4 regions of the Streptomyces sp. URMC 123 genome follow, and region 4 is predicted to be linked to each of the others. Evidence: riboswitches for the same ligand, from Rfam matches in the RefSeq annotation. Region 4 holds a riboswitch; each other region holds the start of a gene.
The links. A riboswitch is a leader RNA that binds a small molecule or an ion and turns the genes downstream of it on or off. The one in region 4 is predicted to bind cyclic di-AMP.
Positions count from the first base shown of each region.

Region 1: linked by a shared signal. The riboswitch ahead of ACSNOD_RS03335 (C40 family peptidase) and the one ahead of ACSNOD_RS26580 (M23 family metallopeptidase) in region 4 are both predicted to bind cyclic di-AMP.
Region 2: linked by a shared signal. The riboswitch ahead of ACSNOD_RS21100 (C40 family peptidase) and the one ahead of ACSNOD_RS26580 (M23 family metallopeptidase) in region 4 are both predicted to bind cyclic di-AMP.
Region 3: linked by a shared signal. The riboswitch ahead of ACSNOD_RS17430 (M23 family metallopeptidase) and the one ahead of ACSNOD_RS26580 (M23 family metallopeptidase) in region 4 are both predicted to bind cyclic di-AMP.

Region 1 covers NZ_JBPQTV010000012.1:10-4,800, reverse strand. The annotation lists gene ACSNOD_RS03345 (PP2C family protein-serine/threonine phosphatase) at 333-1,595, shown strand; gene ACSNOD_RS03340 (undecaprenyl-diphosphate phosphatase) at 1,838-2,713, shown strand; gene ACSNOD_RS03335 (C40 family peptidase) at 2,849-3,322, opposite strand; cyclic di-AMP (ydaO/yuaA leader) riboswitch at 3,326-3,480, opposite strand; partial or broken gene ACSNOD_RS03330 (DMT family transporter) at 3,845-4,791, shown strand, end outside.
Region 2 covers NZ_JBPQTV010000198.1:2,197-6,987, reverse strand. The annotation lists gene ACSNOD_RS21115 (urease subunit alpha) at 1-1,207, opposite strand, end outside; partial or broken gene ACSNOD_RS21110 (urease subunit beta) at 1,353-1,661, opposite strand; gene ACSNOD_RS21105 (urease subunit gamma) at 1,676-1,978, opposite strand; cyclic di-AMP (ydaO/yuaA leader) riboswitch at 2,978-3,152, shown strand; gene ACSNOD_RS21100 (C40 family peptidase) at 3,157-3,690, shown strand; gene ACSNOD_RS21095 (ATP-binding protein) at 3,983-4,414, opposite strand; gene ACSNOD_RS21090 (helix-turn-helix domain-containing protein) at 4,671-4,791, shown strand, end outside.
Region 3 covers NZ_JBPQTV010000137.1:8,091-12,881, forward strand. The annotation lists gene ACSNOD_RS17420 (M16 family metallopeptidase) at 1-1,390, shown strand, start outside; gene ACSNOD_RS17425 (M16 family metallopeptidase) at 1,417-2,784, shown strand; cyclic di-AMP (ydaO/yuaA leader) riboswitch at 3,133-3,287, shown strand; gene ACSNOD_RS17430 (M23 family metallopeptidase) at 3,302-4,096, shown strand; gene ACSNOD_RS17435 (GntR family transcriptional regulator) at 4,383-4,791, shown strand, end outside.
Region 4 covers NZ_JBPQTV010000338.1:1,612-6,402, reverse strand. The annotation lists gene ACSNOD_RS26585 (MFS transporter) at 1-901, opposite strand, end outside; gene ACSNOD_RS26580 (M23 family metallopeptidase) at 1,537-2,685, opposite strand; cyclic di-AMP (ydaO/yuaA leader) riboswitch at 2,696-2,924, opposite strand; gene ACSNOD_RS26575 (hypothetical protein) at 3,395-4,687, shown strand; gene ACSNOD_RS26570 (hypothetical protein) at 4,784-4,791, opposite strand, start outside.

The sequences.
Region 1 (4,791 bases), on a different contig from region 4:
CAAAGTACCCGCCGCACGGCGGGCCGACCGCCGCCGCTCGCCGTGCGGCGCGCCGGCCCCGGCCGCCTCTCACCCCGGAGCCCGGCTGTGACGTGCGACGATTCTCCGCCGCTCACGGTCGCCCAACCGTTACTCTCGGCTCCGTGGCGACCAGTGATCACGCAGCGGACGACGCCGGGCATCCGCCCCTGGGCCTCGCGGCGGGCTCCCCCACCGTGGGCCTGCGGCCCCGGGACCGCTCGGGCCGGTGCGGCGGGCCGGGCGCGCCGGCCGGCCCGGACCGCGCCCGGGCCGTCGACCGCGTCCGGACGGCCGACCGCACCCGAGGGCTGATGGCGGCCATGCTGGCGATCAGCGGGGAGCTCGAACTGCCCGTGGTGCTGCGCCGCATCGTGAGCACCGCGATGGAGCTCATCGGGGCCCGCTACGGCGCCCTGGGCGTCCTGGACGAGGACGGGGTGCGGCTCGCCGAGTTCATCCCCGTCGGCCTCACCGAGGAGGAGACCGCGCGCCTGGCCGGCGTGGAGCTGCCGCACGGCAGGGGGCTGCTCGGCCTGCTCATCAGCGATCCGCGGCCGCTGCGCGTCGAGGCCATCGCCGCCCACCCCGCGTCCGCCGGCTTCCCGCCCGGCCACCCGCCGATGCGGACGCTGCTGGGCGTCGCGATCGGGGTGCGCGGCCGGGTGTACGGGAATCTGTACCTGTCGGACCGCATCGACGGCCGGCCCTTCGACGCCGACGACGAGGCGCTGGTGGTGGCCCTGGCCGGCGCGGCCGGCGTCGCCATCGAGAACGCCCGGCTCTACGGCCAGGTCCGCTCCGGCGCCGAGCAGTTCCAGCGGCTGCTGCTGCCCCGGCTGCCCGAGCTGGCGCCGTTCACCTCCTGGGCGCTGTACCAGCCGGCGACGGACCCGGCCCTGCTGGGCGGCGACTGGTACGACGCGCTCGTGCTGCCGGACGGCGCCCTGGCGACCATCGTCGGCGACGTGGTCGGCCACGACGTGCGGGCGGCGGCGGCCATGGCGCGGCTCCGCAACATGCTGCGGGCCCTCGCCTTCGACACCGGCGCCGCGCCCAGCGCCGTACTGGCCCGGCTCGACCGGACCCTGGAGGCGCTGGGCGAGCCCGTGATGGCGACCGTGTGCCTGGCCCGCATCGAGCCCCACGAGGGCGGGTGGCGGCTGGTCTGGAGCAGCGCGGGCCACCCGCCGCCGCTGGTGGTCACCGCGCCGGGCGAGGCCGGCTACCCCGAGGGCGAGCCCGATCCGCCGCTCGGGGTCGACGCCGGCCACCGGCGGCTCGACCACCGGTGCCCGCTGCCCCCGGGCGCCACCGTGGTGATGTTCACCGACGGCCTGGTCGAGCACCCGCGCCGGGACCTCGGGGACGGCCTGCGGACGGTGGCCGAGGTGGCCGCGGCGCACGCGGACCGGCCGGTGGAGGAGCTGGGCCGGGCGGTGGTGGCCGCCCGGCCCAGCGACGGCCACGACGACATGGCGGTGCTCGCCCTCCGCGCGCCGGCGACGGCGGAGGGCCGGGGTCCTCGGAAGGCGGAGGGCCGGGGTCTTCAGAAAGCCGTTACACAAGGGCGCTAGGCTTCCCTCCGCCGAGGCCGGTGATCCTCATCGGGGGCACGTCAGGCGGAGGGCGGTCGACCGGCTCCGCGTCGAAGGAGTCGGCGAGGGGGCGGCGGCGGCTCGCCGCGGGCCGCCTCCCGCAGCAGCGGGCCACCTCCCGCAGAAGGGGACACGCCCGTCGGCCGGATGCCCGGAAAACCCCGCGTGACCTGTGGTCCAGCAGGTCAGGCCATGATCATTGCTTGGATGCGTTACGTCTCATGTCGTGGTTCGAATCATTCATCCTGGGGCTCGTCCAGGGGTTGACCGAGTTCCTGCCGATCTCCTCCAGCGCCCATCTGCGGCTGACCGCGGCATTCGCGCAGTGGGAGGACCCGGGGGCGGCGTTCACCGCCATCACCCAGATCGGGACCGAGGCCGCCGTCCTCATCTACTTCCGCAAGGACATCGCGCGGATCATCTCGGCGTGGTGCCGCTCGCTGTTCGACAAGTCGCTGCGCTCCGATCACGACGCGAAGATGGGCTGGCTGGTGATCGTCGGCTCGATCCCCATCGGTGTGCTGGGGGTCACGCTCAAGGACCAGATCGAGGGCCCGTTCCGCGATCTGCGGGTGACCGCCACCACGCTCATCGTCATGGGCATCGTCCTCGGAGTCGCCGACCGGCTGGCGGCACGTGACGAGAACGGCGGCCGACACCGCGCGGTCCGCGAGCGCAAGACGCTCTCCGAGCTCACCGTGCGCGACGGCCTCGTCTACGGCGTCTGCCAGGCGATGGCCCTCATCCCCGGCGTCTCCCGCTCCGGGGCGACGATCAGCGGCGGCCTGCTGATGGGCTACACCCGGGAGGCGGCGGCCCGGTACTCCTTCCTGCTCGCCATCCCCGCCGTGCTGGCCTCGGGCGGCTACGAGCTCAAGGACGCCATGAGCGAGGGCCATGTCGCCTGGGGCCCCACGGCCTTCGCCACGGTCATCGCCTTCGTGGTGGGATACGCGGTGATCGCGTGGTTCATGCGGTTCATCTCGACCAAGAGCTTCATGCCCTTCGTGGTCTACCGCATCCTGCTCGGCATCGCCCTGATCATCCTGGTGGCGATGGGCGTCCTGGAACCGGACGCGGGCCAGTCCGTGGGCTGACCCGTCGAGAAGCGGCTTCCGCCCCCCGCCCGTCATGGGCCGGGGGCGGCTGCGTTTCGGCCGCGGGCGGTGCACCGGGGCCGGTGCACCGGGGCTGGTTCGCAGGGCCGGTTCGCCGGGGCCGGTTCGCCCGAATCAGCTCACGCGGCCGTACCAGACGCTGTTGGTCCAGATCTTCTCCTGGCGCACGGTCTTGCCCGGCTTCGGCGAGTGCCAGATCGTGTTGTTACCCGCGTAGATGCCGACGTGGTAGACGTTCCGTCCGGAGTGGAAGAACACCAGGTCGCCCGCCTGTCGGCCGGAGGCGGGAATGTGGCGGGTCCGGTTGTACTGGGCGGCCGCCGTGCGCGGGAGGTTCTTGCCGGCCCGCTTGTAGGCGTACTGCGTGAGCCCCGAGCAGTCGAACCGGTTGGGGCCCGCCGCCCCGTACTGGTACGGGGCGCCCCGCTTGGCCGCGGCGGCCTTGAGCGCCGTGCCGGCCGGGCTCGCGGCCTCGGCGCCGCCGGACATCGCCGGGACGAGGACCGTCGCGGCGACGGCCGCGGTGGTGAGGGCGGCCGTGGCGCCGGCCCGGGACATGAGCGTGGGTATGTGCGTCCGCGCGGACATGGGTGAACCCTTCGTCATCCGCCTGCGAAAGATGACCTGTCGGGTTCGGGCTGCGAAGGTGCCCGGCCAATGCGTGGCTTCACCCCAAGGGCCACCGCTGTCGTGGCCCGTCGTGCTCGGGTCTCCCGCTCCTGCCAACTCGTCTGCGTCGGTCACGTCCGGGTGGTGGCAGGACTCGGCGTCCGCCCGGACGGCCCCGTCCCGACGACGGGGGCTTGAACGTCAGTCATGGATACTGCGCCATCAACCGATCGAATTCAGAGCCGAAACGGCCTTCTGTGAACATGTTCACTACTCATTCGGTCGGGCGTGTCCCGCCGGATTTCTCCCCATGAGGGCGGCTGTGCACCACTCCTGACCCCGGGTCACCGGCCGCCCCCGCCACGTCGTACGACGGCCCGCGCCCGCCCCCGTACTCCACCGGCAGTACACCCGGAGCCGACCGGCGGACGACGACAACGCGGCCGTACGGGAGGAAGGTTGTGGCATGAACGGCAACGGACGCCCTCGCCGGGGCCGGACATGAGCCCCCTCGCCCTCTCGGTGGCACTGGCCCTGCTCTCCGCCGTCGCCTACGCCGCCGCGGCCGTCGTGCAGGAGCGGCTCGCCGCCGGCTCCGCCCCGGGGTGGGCGCCGCTGCTGCGCCAGGGGCGCTGGTGGGCGTCGGTGGCCCTGAACGGCGCGGGCGCCCTGCTGCATGTGATGGCGCTGGGCTGGGGGCCGCTGAGCGTCGTTCAGCCGCTGGGGGTGCTGACCGTGGTGTTCGCCCTGCCCATGGCGGCCGTGTGGGTGAAGCGGCCGGTGAGCCGGGCGGGACGGTGGGGCGCCGTGCTGGTCACCGCGGGCCTGGCCGGGATGCTGCTGCTGACGGGCTCCGGCGAGTCCCGCCCCCTGACCGGCGCCGAGCAGCTGGCCGTGGCGGTGGGCACGCTCGGGGTGCTGACCGGGGCCGGGGTGACGGCGCGATGGGGGCGGCCCACGGCCCGGGCGGTGGCGCTGGCCTGCGCCTCCGGGGTGTCGTTCGGTGTGGCGTCGGTCTTCGTCAAGGCGGTGGTGGACGACTGGACGATCACCTCGGCCGCGGCCTGGCGGGGCGCGGCGCTGCTGGCGGAGCTGCCGCTGCTGGTCGCGGTCGCGGTGCTCGCGGTGACAGGGCTGGCCACGTCGCAGGCGTCGTACCGGGGGGCGGGGCTGACGGCGCCGCTGGCCACGCTCACCGTCGTCAACCCCGTGATCGCCTCCCTGATCGGCCTGGCGCTGCTGGACGAGGGCATCCGCTACGGCCTCGGCGGCGCGCTGCTGGTGCTGGCGGCGGCCGTGGTGACGGTGCTGGGGCTGCTGACGCTGATCCGTGAGACGGCGGCGGCGCGGGGCCGGGCCCGTACGGTGCCCCGGGCCGGCGGCGGGCCGCGGCGCCGGGAGCGCGCGCCCGAAGCCCCGCGCGACGCCGAGGCCGTAGCGGATGCCCT
Region 2 (4,791 bases), on a different contig from region 4:
TGTCCGCGCGGCCGTCGCCGGGCAGCGCCCCGCGCCGCCGCTTCATCACATGGGCGGTCTGCCAGGTGCGCAGCACCACCTCGCCGACGCGCCCCATGGCCTGGGAGTCGGAGGAGATGATCGAGATGGCGCCGAGGTCGTGCAGCACGTCCTCGGCGGCGATGGTGCTGGGCCGGATGCGGGACTCGGCGAAGGCGAGGTCCTCGGGGACGGCCGGGTTGAGATGGTGGCAGACCATCAGCATGTCGAGGTGTTCGTCGACGGTGTTGAGGGTGTGCGGCCGGGTGGGGTTGGTGGAGCTGGGCAGCACGTTCGGCTCGGAGACCACCGTGATGATGTCCGGCGCGTGCCCCCCGCCCGCGCCCTCGGTGTGGTACGCGTGGATCGACCGGCCGGCGATGGCGGCGAGGGTGTCCCCGACGAAGCCCGCCTCATTGAGGGTGTCGGTGTGGATGGCGAGCTGTGCGCCGGTCTCGTCGCAGACGCTCAGACAGGCGTCGATGACGGCCGGGGTGGCGCCCCAGTCCTCATGGATCTTGAAGCCGAGCGCCCCGCCGCGCAGTTGGCTGTGGAGGGCGTCCCGGGACATGGTGTTGCCCTTGCCGAGCAGCCCGATGTTGACGGGGTACGCCTCCATGGCCGCGAACATCGCGGCGAGGTGCCAGGGCCCGGGGGTGACGGTGGTGGCCTTGCTGCCCTCGGCCGGTCCGGTGCCGCCGCCCACCAGGGTGGTGATGCCGGCGGCCAGTGCCTCGTCGGCGATCTGCGGGCAGATGAAGTGGACATGGGCATCGATGGCGCCCGCGGTGAGGATCTTGCCGTTGCCGGCGATGATCTCGGTCTCGGGCCCGATGACGAGGTCGGGGTGGACACCGTCCATGGTGTCGGGGTTCCCCGCCTTGCCGAGGGCGGTGATCCGGCCGTCCCGCAGGCCCACGTCGGCCTTGACGACGCCCCAGTGGTCGAGCACCAGGGCGCCGGTGATCACGGTGTCGGGCGCGCCCTCGGCCCGGGTCGTACGGGCCTGGCCCATGGACTCGCGGATCACCTTGCCGCCGCCGAAGACCGCCTCGTCGCCGGCCGATCCGGGGCCCCCGGAGAGGTCGCGCTCGATCTCGACGAACAGATCGGTGTCGGCGAGGCGTACGCGGTCGCCGGTGGTGGGCCCATAGAGGTCGGCGTAGGCGGCGCGGGTGAGCTCAGCCATGCCGCGCCCCCGCGCCGGCCGGCGCCGGCGGACGCCCGGCGTCGGACGCGTTCGCCACCCCTGCCTGTGGCGCCGTCGCTCCGGCCGGGAGCGGGGAGCGGGCCGCGGCGGACGGCGACGCCCCGGGGCGCGGCGACGCGCGCCGCGCGTCCAACGCTCCGCCCGTCTCCCCGCGCAGCCCCGGCACCACGCGCCGGCCGGCGAGGGGCACCAGCTCGACCTCGACGGGGATGCCCGGCTCGAAGCGCACGGCGGTGCCGGCGGCGACGGCGAGCCGCAGGCCGTACGCCGCGGTCCGGTCGAAGTCCAGACCGGGGTTGGCCTCGGCGAAGTGGTAGTGGGAGCCCACCTGGACGGGCCGGTCGGCCGCGTTGAGCACGGTCAGCCGGGTCACCTCGCGGCCCTCGTTGAGCACCACGGGGTCCGGCGCGTGCAGGATCTCTCCGGGGATCATCGGCGCGGCCCCCGTCACGCGATCGGCTCGTGGACGGTGACCAGCTTGGTGCCGTCCGGGAAGGTCGCCTCGACCTGGACGTCGTGAATCATCTCGGGTATGCCCTCCATGACGTCGTCCCGGGTGAGGACCGTACGGCCGGACGCCATGAGTTCGGCCACCGTGCGGCCGTCGCGGGCGCCCTCCAGGATGTGGGTGGTGATCAGCGCGACCGCCTCCGGGTGGTTGAGGCGCACTCCGCGGTCCCGGCGCCTGCGCGCCACGTCGGCGGCCACATGAATGAGCAGTCGGTCCCGCTCATGCGGAGTCAGTTGCACGCTTCCCACCTCACAGTCGTCCCCTTCGCCCCGTTCACGGGCGATGGGCGCCCGGCGGTTCACACCGGCGCGCGGCAGTTGTGCCGACCCCGGGTCCCGCCTGGACGCAGCGGGACACTATCCGAGGTCAAACCCCCGCTGAAGTGCGGTTCTTCCGCTCGGGCGAGGGAATTGCACATTACTGCGCAACCTTTTCCACCGTGTTAACTGTCCTTTTGCGTCCCCATGGACATCGGCGATCACCGTCGCCGGACGGCGCGTGCGGCGCGCGGTGACGATCGTGCCGCCCGCGGTGCGACCCATGGCGACCGCCTGGCGCGGGCGGGCGGCGACCGGTGACCGGGGCGAACCCGACGGCGGCGAGCGGGGCGCTCCCCCACTCCCGCGGCGAGCCCCGCGTCGCGGCACGGCGAGGCGCCAGCGCCCCAAGTCGGCTGCGGAGCACACGAACTGACGCGGCGTCGTACGGGTCGTCGGTCGGTGCGCGGGCCCGCCCGACCGCTGCGGCCGGGGACCGCGGCCCGGGCCCGTCGCGCCGCGTGTCACGCCGAGACCGGCGGACGAGCGCGGCGAACGCGGCGCACACCACCTCACCGCGGTGCGAACCCCCTGAGCGGGGGTCGGGGAACGGCGCGCGATCCCGGTCACCGTGCCACCGGCACAGCCAAGTTGAGGGCGGCGGATCGCCGTACCGACCCGCCCTACGCCGATCGGGCTCACTCGATCGGCGAAGGGATCACTGGACGACCAGCCTGATCGACTTGCGCAGGACGCCGAGCCCCCGCCTCGTACGATCCGCTCCGCCGCTGGTCAGAGGCTCGTGCCGGAAAGCCCGTCCGGAGCGAATGGGGTTTTGTCCACCTGAACGGAGCAGTCGTGAGGAGGCTCACAAACGGCCGTTTCGACTCGGAATCGGCGGCGGCGGTGCGTGACGATCGCTTCGACGACAAGCCCCCGCCGCCGTGGCGGGGCGGTCCGGGCGCACGCCGAGTCCTGCCGCCGCACCGGACGCCTGGTCGACATCAGGGAATCGGCAGGAGTGGAGGACCCGAGCAGTCCGGGGCGACCGCACACCACGCCGCCGCCCCTTGGGGTGAAGCCGCAGCAGCGGCCGGGCATCTTCGCCAGCCCGAACCCGACAGGTCATCCTTCATAGGCGGATGACGAAGGGTTTGCGCATGTCCGCGCATGGACATCATCGTTCCACAGATCATTCCGCAGAAGACCCCTCCGCCGAGAACCGCTCACCGTCCGCTCGCCCGGCGTTCATCTCCCGGGCCGGCGCCGTCTCCGCCCTCACTCTCGCGGCCGTCGGCGGGACCCTGCTGGTCCCCGGCGCCGCGCCGGAGGCCCAGTCCCTGACAGCGTCCACGAAGGCGCTGCACATAGCGGCATCCAAGAAGGGCGCCCCGTACCGATGGGGTGCCGCCGGGCCGTACAGCTTCGACTGCTCGGGGCTGACGCAGTACTCCTTCAAGCGAGTCGGCAAGCAGCTCCCCCGCACGGCCGCGGCCCAGTACAACCGGACCACCCACGTCCCCGCGTCCCAGCGCCAGCCGGGTGATCTGGTCTTCTTCCACTCCGGTGGCTACATCCACCATGTGGGCATCTACGCGGGGCAGGGCAGAATCTGGCACTCCCCCAAGCGCGGCGCCGTGGTGCGCCTGGAGAAGATCTGGACCCGTAGCGTCTCCTACGGACGCGTCAACTGAAACCGCCGAGCGGTGCCCGGCCGAGGCCGGGCACCGCGAAGGACGAGCCGTCCCTCGGTGCTGCGCCGTCCCCGGCGCCGCCTCCGATGCCCTCCCCGGCGCAGTCCCTGATGCCGTCCCCGGTGCCGTCCCCTCGGTGCCGGCCGCGGACGGGCGCCCGCGCGGCCGAAAAGCGACAGGCACTATTGCGCGCCGATTACGAGAACCTTTCGGCCGCAATACGTGACGGTATTCGGCACGGCCCCCCGGGCCTCGTCGGCCCTGTCCTCGCGCCTTTCAACGACCTCTTCGCTCAATGCGCGGCGGGAACCGGCCACGGCAGCGCGATCCATACCGTCTTTCCGCCCTCCGCCGTCGGAATGACGGAGAGTTTGCCGCCCGACTCGGCGGTGAGCCAGCGAATGATGACCATGCCCCGGCCGTTGTCCTGCTGCACCGCGGCGGGCAGCCGCCTCGGCCAGCGCGGGTGACTGTCGGTCACCCCGATCCGCAGCTGTTCGTCCCGGTCGAGATGGAGCTTCACCGTAAAGGTGGGCGAGAGTCCGAACGTGTGCTGAACGGCGTTGGTGGCGAGCTCGGAGACGATGACGCGGACGGTGTCCGCCTCCTCCGCGCCGTCCGGCAGCCCCCATTCGCCGAGGACGGACGTCACGTACCTCCGCGCCCGGGTGACCGACGCCGGATCGCTCGGCAGCGTGACGGATGCTTCATGGTGGTCTGCCATGGCGATGCTGTCCCTTTCCACCGGGCCTCGCTCCGGCGCCCCGGGGGGCGGTGGGAGCGGCTCCGGCCGGCCGCTGCACACCCAAGTGCCCTCTCATGCTGCCGCGAAAGGGGGCGATCCCCCAAGATGCGCATATATCTATCGCTCGAAGCGGTGAACTCTGCTACGGAAAACCGCATGCGGCGGGCAGACTGTCTCCTCGGCACGAGGCGAGAGGTCCGAGAGATCCGGGACACCAGCAACCTCAGGAGGGGTCATGCAGCACGGTCCCGCGGTGCGCCGTCGCAAGCTCGGCGCCGAGCTGCGGCGACAGCGCGATCTGGCCGGGCTCACCAGTGACGAGGCGGCCTGTCGGGTGGGCTGGCACCAGTCGAAGG
Region 3 (4,791 bases), on a different contig from region 4:
CCGGCTGGCTAACGGCCTGCGCGTGGTGCTCTCAGAGGACCACCTGACCCCGGTCGTCGCGGTCTGTCTCTGGTACGACGTCGGCTCCCGGCACGAGGCCAAGGGCCGCACCGGCCTCGCCCACCTCTTCGAGCACCTGATGTTCCAGGGCTCGGCGAGCGTCAAGGGCAACGGGCACTTCGAGCTGGTCCAGGGGGCCGGCGGCTCCCTGAACGGCACGACGAGCTTCGAGCGCACCAACTACTTCGAGACCATGCCCGCCCACCAGCTGGAGCTCGCCCTCTGGCTGGAGGCCGACCGCATGGGCAGCCTGCTGGCCGCGCTCGACGAGGAGAGCCTGGAGAACCAGCGCGACGTCGTCAAGAACGAGCGCCGCCAGCGCTACGACAACGTCCCCTACGGCACCGCGTTCGAAAAGCTCGTCGCCATGTCGTACCCCGAGGGCCATCCCTACCACCACACCCCCATCGGCTCCATGGCCGACCTGGACGCGGCCTCCCTGGAGGACGCGCGGGCCTTCTTCCGTACCTACTACGCGCCCAACAACGCCGTACTGTCGGTCGTCGGCGACATCGACCCCGAGCAGACGCTCGCCTGGATCGAGAAGTACTTCGGCACGATCCCCGGCCACGACGGCAAGCAGCCCCCGCGCGACGGCTCCCTGCCGGAGATCATCGGCGAGGAGCTGCGCCAGGTCGTGCGCGAGGAGGTGCCCTCCCGGGCCCTGATGGCCGCCTACCGGCTGCCGCACGACGGCACGCGCGAGGCCGACGCCGCGGATCTGGCGCTGACGGTGCTCGGCGGCGGTGAGTCCTCCCGCCTGTACAACCGGCTGGTGCGCCGCGACCGTACGGCCGTCGCGGCCGGCTTCGGACTGCTGCGGCTGGCCGGCGCCCCCTCCCTCGGCTGGCTGGACGTGAAGACCTCCGGGGGCGTCGAGGTCCCCGACATCGAACGCGCGGTCGACGAGGAGCTGGCCCGTTTCGCCGCCGAGGGGCCCACCCCCGAGGAGATGGAGCGCGCCCAGGCACAGCTGGAGCGCGAGTGGCTGGACCGGCTCGCCACCGTCGGCGGGCGCGCCGACGAACTGTGCCGCTACGCCGTGCTCTTCGGTGACCCGCAGCTCGCCCTGACGGCCGTGGGCCGGGTGCTGGACGTCACCGCCGACGAGGTGCGCGCCGTGGCCGCCGCCCGGCTGCGCCCCGACAACCGCGCGGTGCTGGTCTACGAGCCCACCGAGGCCCCTAAGATCGCCGACTCCGCCGAGGAGCCGTCGGACGAGATGGCGTCCGGAGCCACTGTCGAGGCCGCCCCCGGCGGCACCACCGATGCCGGGTCGGGCCCCGCCGCCGACCGTGACGCGACGCAGGAAGAGGAGGCGGCCAAGTGAGCGAGACCGCTGCCGTGACCCCCACGATGACCTTCCACCCGCAGCCGCGGGGCGGCGTCGCCAAGCCGTGGGCCTTCCCGGCCCCCGAGCGCGCCACCCTGCCCAACGGCCTGACGGTCCTGCGCTGCCACCGCCCCGGCCAGCAGGTCGTCGCCGTCGAGATCAACCTCGACGCGCCGCTGGACGCCGAGCCCAAGGGCCTCGACGGGGTCTCCACGATCATGGCCCGCGCGCTGTCGGAGGGCACCGACAAGCACACCGCCGAGGAGTTCGCCGCCGAGCTGGAGCGCTGCGGCGCGACCCTGGACGCGCACGCCGACCACCCGGGCGTCCGGGTCTCCCTGGAGGTGCCGGCCTCCCGGCTCACCAAGGCGCTCGGGCTCCTCGCCGACGCGCTGCGCGCCCCCGCCTTCCCCGACGGCGAGGTCGAGCGGCTGGTGCGCAACCGGCTGGACGAGATCCCGCACGAGCTCGCCAACCCCGGCCGCCGGGCCGCCATGGCGCTGTCCCAGACGCTGTTCCCCGCCGAGTCGCGGATGTCGCGCCCCCGGCAGGGCACGCTGGAGACCGTCGAGCGCATCGACGCCGCGGCCGTGCGCGCCTTCTACGAGGCCCATGTGCGCCCCGCGACGACCACCGCGGTGGTCGTGGGCGACTTCTCCGGCATCGACCTCGACGCGGCGCTCGCCGACAGCCTGGGCGCCTGGACCGGCGGCACCGCCGAACCGCGGCCCGTGCCGCCGGTGACGGCGGACGACACCGGCCGCGTCGTGATCGTCGACCGCCCCGGCGCGGTCCAGACCCAGCTGCTGATCGGCCGGCTCGGGCCGGACCGCCACGACCGCGTGTGGCCGGCGCAGGTGCTCGGCACCTACTGCCTGGGCGGCACCCTCACCTCCCGGCTCGACCGCGTGCTGCGCGAGGAGAAGGGCTACACCTACGGCGTACGGGCGTTCGGCCAGGTGCTGCTGTCCGCGCCCGACGGCAGCGGGGCCGCCATGCTCGCCATCAGCGGCTCGGTGGACACCCCGTCCACGGCGCCGGCGCTCGCCGACCTCTGGAAGGTGCTGCGCACGCTCGCCGCCGAGGGGCTCACCGACGCCGAGCGGGACGTCGCGGTGCAGAACCTGGTGGGCGTCGCGCCGCTGAAGTACGAGACCGCCGCGGCCGTCGCGGGCACCTTCGCCGACCAGGTGGAGCAGCACCTGCCCGACGACTACCAGGCGCAGCTGTACGCCCGGCTCGCGGAGACCGGCACGGTGGAGGCCACCGCTGCGGTCGTCAACGCCTTCCCCGTGGACCGGCTGGTGACCGTACTGGTGGGTGACGCCTCCAGCATCGCGGAGCCGGTGCGGGAGCTGGGCATCGGCGAGGTCAGCATCATCAAGGGCTGACCCGCTCCGCGGCGCGCGTCCGTACGGACGGAAAGTCGACGACTGTACGGGTCGAAGCCGGTGCCCGTACGGACGGAAGGCCGGTGCCGTACGGAGCGAAGCGCGCGTCCGTACGGACCGAAGCCGGTGCGACGACCGTACGGACCCCCGTGCCGCGCGGTGAACAGGACGCATCTCGGCCCCTCTTGGGGCCCGAGGTGCGTCCTTTGTCCGTTTTATTGGAGAGGTTGCCCGTCTTTCCTGTGGCGTGCGCTACAAAAGCCCCGTTCTGTTTGCCGATTGAAAGACGAGCCGATTAGCGTCGGTCCGGCTGTTCGACCGAGCATCACAGTCGCACCCGCGACTGGCGGACAGTCATCGCCGAGTCCCCGCATGGCGCGAGCCAGGGGAGCCGGGGACCCAAACGTCCCTGGGGTGAATCGGGCGCCTTTGACGAGGGGCCCGTAGGAGACCTTCCTGCTCCGAACCCGTCAGCTAACCCGGTAGGCGAGAAGGAAGGAAAGGAGCACGCCACCCCATGGCGTTCACCCGTGCCACCGGGAAGCACCGCCGTCCGGGCCGTATGGCCCGTTCCGGCGCGAACATCGCGGGCATAGCCACCCTCGCCACCACCGGCGTCGTCGCCACCCTGGCCAGCCCGGCGGTCGCGGCGAGCGGAGAGGCGCCCTCGGTCGAGACGACCGGCCTCAACCAGGCGATCGTCATCGGTGACACGATGACCGAGACCATCGACGCCCAGGCCCAGACGCAGCAGCACATGGCCGACGAGGCCGCCGCGAAGGCGAAGGCCGAGGCCGAGGCCAAGAAGCAGGCCGAGGCGGAGAAGCGGCGCGCCGAGGCGCAGGCCAAGGCCGAGCGCGAGGCCCAGGAGCGGGCCGCCCGCGAGGCGGAGCGCAAGCGCCTGATGGCCTATGTGGCGCCCGTGGAGGGCTCCTACGTCTCCACCCAGTACAAGGCCTCCGGCGGCAACTGGTCGTCCGGCAGCCACACCGGCATCGACTTCCACGCCGCCTCCGGCACCACGGTGCGCTCGGTGGCCTCCGGCACCGTGGTCGAGGCGGGCTGGGGCGGCGCCTACGGCAACAACGTCGTCATCAAGCACGCCGACGGCACCTACACGCAGTACGGGCACCTGTCGTCCGTGTCCGTGTCCGCGGGCCAGACCGTCACCCCGGGCCAGCAGATCGGTCTGTCGGGCAGCACCGGCAACTCCACCGGTCCGCACCTCCACTTCGAGGCCCGCACCGGCGCCACCTATGGCTCGGACATCGACCCGATCGCCTACCTCCGCTCGCACGGCGTGAACATCTGATCTCTTCGAGGCTTCCTTCCGCCTTCCCCGAGGGCCCCGGCGCATGCGCCGGGGCCCTCGGGTTTCTCCCCGCCCCGCCGCGACCCTGGCCAGGACGCGTCGCGTTCCGGCCAAAAGATATGCATGAAATCACCGGCGCCATCGGAAATCGCGCCGCGCTGCCCTAGAGTCGCCGCAGCGAGGGAATTGGGTTCGTTTCGCGGTGAAGAATGTTTCCGGGGCGGCGAAAGGCGGAGGGCCGAAGAATGCGGAGTCGACGGTGAACGGCGACGCGGCGGGCGGCGGCATCCCCGCGCACGCGGTCTGCGACGCGATCCGTGACGACATCGTCTCCGGGGTCCACCCGCCCGGCGGCCGGCTGACCGAGGAGCTCCTCGCCCGCCGCCACGGGGTCTCCCGGGTGCCCGTGCGGGAGGCCCTGCGCACGCTGGAGTCCGAGGGCTTCGTCACCACCCGCCGGCACGCCGGCGCCTGTGTCGCCCAGCCGTCCGAGCGGGAGGCCGCCGACCTCCTGGACATCCGGGCGCTGCTGGAGCCGCTGGGCGCGGCACGCGCCGCCCAGCGGCGCACCGAGGCCCATCTGAAGGTGCTGCGCGGGCTGGTCCGGCTGGGCCGGGAGCGCGCCCGCCACGGCCGGCTGGGCGACCTGGGGGCGCTGGAGGGCTGGTTCCACGAGACGCTCGCCCAGGCGTCCG
Region 4 (4,791 bases):
GGAAGTTGCCGACCGCGATGACCGCGAAGTAGTAGCCGGTGGAGCCGGTCGGCACGTCGTAGAAGGTGGTGAGGATCGCCCCGAAGCCGAAGGTGATCGCGTTGTAGAGGAACGCCTGGCCGATGAAGAGCGCGAAGCCGAGCACGGTCCGCTTGCGGTAGGTGGAGAAGACCGTACGGGCGATGGTGCCGAAGCCGATGCTGGTGCGCTGGTGGATGGTGATCTCGTGGTCGGGGGGCGGCAGCGGCCGGCCGGTCTCGGCCTCGATCTGCCGCTCCGCGTCGCGGACCAGCTCTTCCGCCTCCGCGCCCCGGCCGTGGATGAACAGCCAGCGTGGACTCTCGGGCACATTGCGCCGCACCAGGAGGATCACCAGCCCGAGCACCACGCCGAGCGCGAAGGTCAGCCGCCAGCCGACGTTCGCGGCGAAGAAGTCGGTGTCCAGCATGACGATGGAGAGCAGCGAGCCGCCCACCGCGCCGAGCCAGAAGCTGCCGTTGATGATCAGGTCGACGCGGCCGCGGTACTCGGAGGGGATCAGCTCGTCGATGGCGGAGTTGATGGCGGCGTACTCACCACCGATGCCGAAGCCGGTGAGGAAGCGGAAGGCGAAGAACCACCAGTTGGAGAAGGAGACGGCGGTCAGCGCGGTCGCCGCGAGGTAGACCGCGAGGGTCAGCATGAAGAGCTTCCGGCGGCCGAAGCGGTCCGTCAGCCAGCCGAAGAAAAGGGCGCCCAGACAGGCGCCCGCGACGTAGAGAGCGGCGGCCAGGCCGGTGACCTGCGCGGAGCTGATGGGCAGTCCGCTGCCCTGCTCCGAGAGCCGGCCGGCGATGTTGCCGACGACCGTGACCTCCAGGCCGTCGAGTATCCAGACCGTGCCGAGTCCGATGACGATCATCCAGTGCCAGCGCGCCCAGGGAAGTCGGTCGAGCCGCGCGGGGACGTCGGTGGTGATGGTGCCGAGGTCGGCGCCGGGTGTCTCGGCGGCGGGTGCCTCGGGGCCGGTTTTCGCGACGGCGGGTGCCTCGGCTGTCTCGGCGGCGCGGGTCTCGGCGGCGCGGGTCTCGGCGGCGCGCGGATCAGCGGCGCGGGTCTCGGCGGCGGGCGGTCGGGAGCCCTCGGCTATTCGGGGGCCGCCCTCACCCCTGCCCCCGGGGTCGTCGCCCGGTCCCCTCGGCGCGTCTCCGGCCGGGGCCGGGCCCTGGTCTCTCCCCTGGGCCGCCTTGGGGACGATGCGCCCCGTTCCCCGGCAGTCCCCTTGGTCCTCCCCGTGATCCTCTCGGTGAGCGGCGGTCGTCATCGCACCCTCCTCGTCGCGGAAGTCGCCGAAGCGGGTTCCCGTACGACCAAGGCTCATGCATGCGATGTACGGCCGCAAACGCACCGCCGCGACCACGGGTTTCCCGTTCCCGTACGGGGTGTTCGGCGGACGCGGCCCTTACGAGAGGGCCCGGCGGCGGCCCGCTGCCCAGCGAAATCCGTTCCGGTTGCGGACCCCGGCACGTTCCGGTTATGGCCCCCGCAGCCGCCCGCTCAGACGTCGACGCCGTGGCCGCGCAGCCAGGACAGCGGGTTGACGGGCGAGCCGCCGCCCGGCCGGACCTCCAGGTGCAGATGCGGTCCGGTGACATTGCCCGTGGCGCCGACCCGGCCGATGGTCTCGCCGGCCCCGACCGAACCGGAGGTCTTCGTCATCGACGACAGATGGCAGTACCAGATCTCCGTACCGTCCGGCAGCGTGAGCACGATGCGATAGCCGTACGCGCCCGCCCAGCCGGCCTGGGTGATGGTGCCGCCGTGCACGGCCTTGACCGGGGTGCCCGTCGGGGCGGCGAAGTCCTGGCCGGTGTGGTTGCGCGACCACATGGAACCGGACTCGCCGAAGGTCGAGGTCAGGGTGTACGAGGCCAGTGGCGCGACATGGCCGCCCGACGCCTTGGCCGTCCCCCCGGACCCGTCCTCGTCACCGCCGCCCGAACCGCCGGAGCCGCCCGAGCCGCCGTCCTCCTCGCCGCCGCCCCCCGCGCGTTCGGCCTGCGCCTGGGCGTCCTCCGCGGCCTTCTTCCGCTTCGCCTCCTCCGCGGCCTCCGCCTCGGCCTGCGCCTGGGCGGTCTCCGCGGCCTCCGCCGCCGCCGACGTGGCCGCCGCGCGCTCGGCGGCGGTGCGCTCCGCGGCGTCGGCCGCCGACTGCTGCTGCTCGGCCTGGCGCATGATGCGGGCGCGCAGCGCCTCGCCCGCGCCGGTGCCCTGCTCCGCCTCGGCCGTGGTCAGGCCGGCCTGGGTGAGCGGGGCGGCGGCCTGCCGCGCGGTGCCCGCGTCCCCCGCGGTGGCACCCTCGGCGGCGGCGTCGCCCCTCACCAGAGAGCCGATGCCCGGCAGGGACTCTGCGTCGGGGAGCTGGTTCACGACCCGGGAGAGGTCGGGCACGGCGATGGAGACCGGGGGCCGCTCCTTGGCAGTGGCCATGCCGCCGGCGCCGACCGCCGCGATGACGCCGACACCCAGCACGGCCGAGCTGCGGGCCATCGAGCCGCCGCGCTGCTTGACCACGCGATGGCGGCCGCGGACCGGGGCGACGGACTCCGCGGTGGGGTTCCAGGTGCCGCCCTCGCCGCCGCCGGCCGGGGGCTCGGCGACGAATCCGGGGTATCCGGCCGAACCGGTGGGGGTGTTGGGCGCCATGCGGGCGCTCTCCTTCCTTCCTCCTCGCCTACCGGGTTAGCTGACGGGTTCGGAGCAGGAAGGTCTCCTACGGCTCCTCCACGACGGCGACCCGTGATCGTGACGCGGCGCGGGGCCGCGAGCTGTGATCCGTGGTCCATGGGCGCCTGGACGGGCCCATGGGCGGGTGGAGGCACCGATTCACCCCAGGGTGGTGGTTCCCCGGTTCCTCGTGGTGCGGGATTCGGCGACGGCGCACGGTGCCGCCTCTTGTGGCAGCTGGGACGACCGCACTGCGTTATCGAACGTTAATAGAAAGAGTCACTTCTTTCCAAGCCGCGCAGCTTGATCATTGCGAACCGACAGGTGACCTTCTCCGGCCATTTCCCCATCTATGCGCCCGAACTGATCCCCCCTCGTCAAACCTGCCTTCATCTGATCGTTCATCAGTTGTTATGCGATGCGGCCCGCCCCGCTCGCGCCTCCGCGGCCCCCCTGCCCGGGACCTCCCTTCGGGGGCGATGACGCGGCGCATCCCCACGCTCACCCCGTGAAGCGATGACGCCCGCACCCTGCGGATAAACGGCGCGCATCGGGTAGCGTCGTACATATGACCAGCGCATCGCGCCGGGCGGGCAGCCGATCGGCGCGCCGGCCGCGGAGGCGGCAGGCGCGGCGGATACGGGTGCGTCCCCTCGCCCTTCTCGCCGCACTCCTCACGGCGCTGCTGATGGCGGCCGCCGCGACCACCACGAGCGCCCGCGCGGCCGACGGCCTCGACGCCGCCGCGGACGCCCTGCACGACGGGCCCGTCTACGTCGACCCGCGGGCGTCCGACCGACTCCCACCGGACCGCGCCAAGGCCCTCGCCGACAAGATCGAGGACGCGGGCAAGCCGGTCTTCGTGGCCGTGCTGCCCACCGCGCCCGAGTACCCGCCCGGCACGCTCCTCCAGGACCTGCGCGCCAAGACCGGGATCACCGGCGTGTACGCCGTCCAGCTCGGTGACCGCTTCAGCGCGGGCGCCGATCCGCGCGTGATGCCGCGCAACGCCGTCAGCAACCTCACCGGCGAGGTCGGGCGGTCCCACCCGGGCGACGCCGCGGCCCAGCTGGAGAGCTTCGTCGACGACGCGCTCCGGCAGGCGAACGGCCGGGCGCCGTCCTCCTGGGACAGCGGCTCCTCCGGCGGCGGCCTCGGCGCCGGCGCCGCAGTGGCGCTCGTCGCCCTGCTCGCCGCGGGCGGCGGCGGAGCGTTCCTGATGCATCAGCGGAGCAAGAAGCGCCGGGCCGAGGAGGAACGGGCCCAGCTGGAGCGCCTGCGGACCGTCGTCGACGAGGACATCACCGCCTTCGGCGAGGAGCTCGACCGGCTGGACTTCCAGCCGGCGTCGCCCGAGGCGGACGACGCGATGCGCGAGGACTACGGGCGCGGGCTCGACGCCTACGAACGCGCGAAGGCCGCCATGGCGGCCGCCCGCCACCCGGACGACGTGCGGGCCGTGACCGAGGCCCTGGAGGAGGGCCGCTTCGCCCTGGCCGTGCTCGCCGCCCGCCGCGAGGGCCGTCCGCTGCCCGAACGCAGGCCGCCGTGCTTCTTCGACCCCCGGCACGGCCCCTCGGTCGAGGACGCGACATGGGCGCCGCCCGGTGGCGCGGAGCGCACGGTCCCGGTCTGCGCGGCGGACGCGGCGCGGCTGGCGGACGGCGAGGAGCCCCTGTCCCGTACGGTCGAGACGGCCTCGGGTCGCCGCCCGTACTGGGACGCGGGCCCGGCCTACGCCCCCTGGGCCGGCGGCTACTTCGGCGGTGGCATCCTGCCCGGCCTGCTCATGGGCACCATGCTCGGCAGCATGATGCACGCCCCCGGCGCCTACGCCGCCGACGGCGGCTGGGGCGGTGCCGGCGGCCCCGAGGGCGGCGACTACTCCGGCGCGGACTTCGACCCCGGCGACTTCGGCGGGGGCGGGGGCTTCGGCGGAGGCGACTTCGGGGGCGGCGGAGGCTTCGGCGGCGACTTCTGAGGCGAGCCGCCCGCTCCGGCCGGCGCCGGCGGGTACGGCAAGGCCGGTCGCCCGTACGACGTCACGTCACGGGGACCGGCCGGCCGCGACGCGCGCTCAGCCCC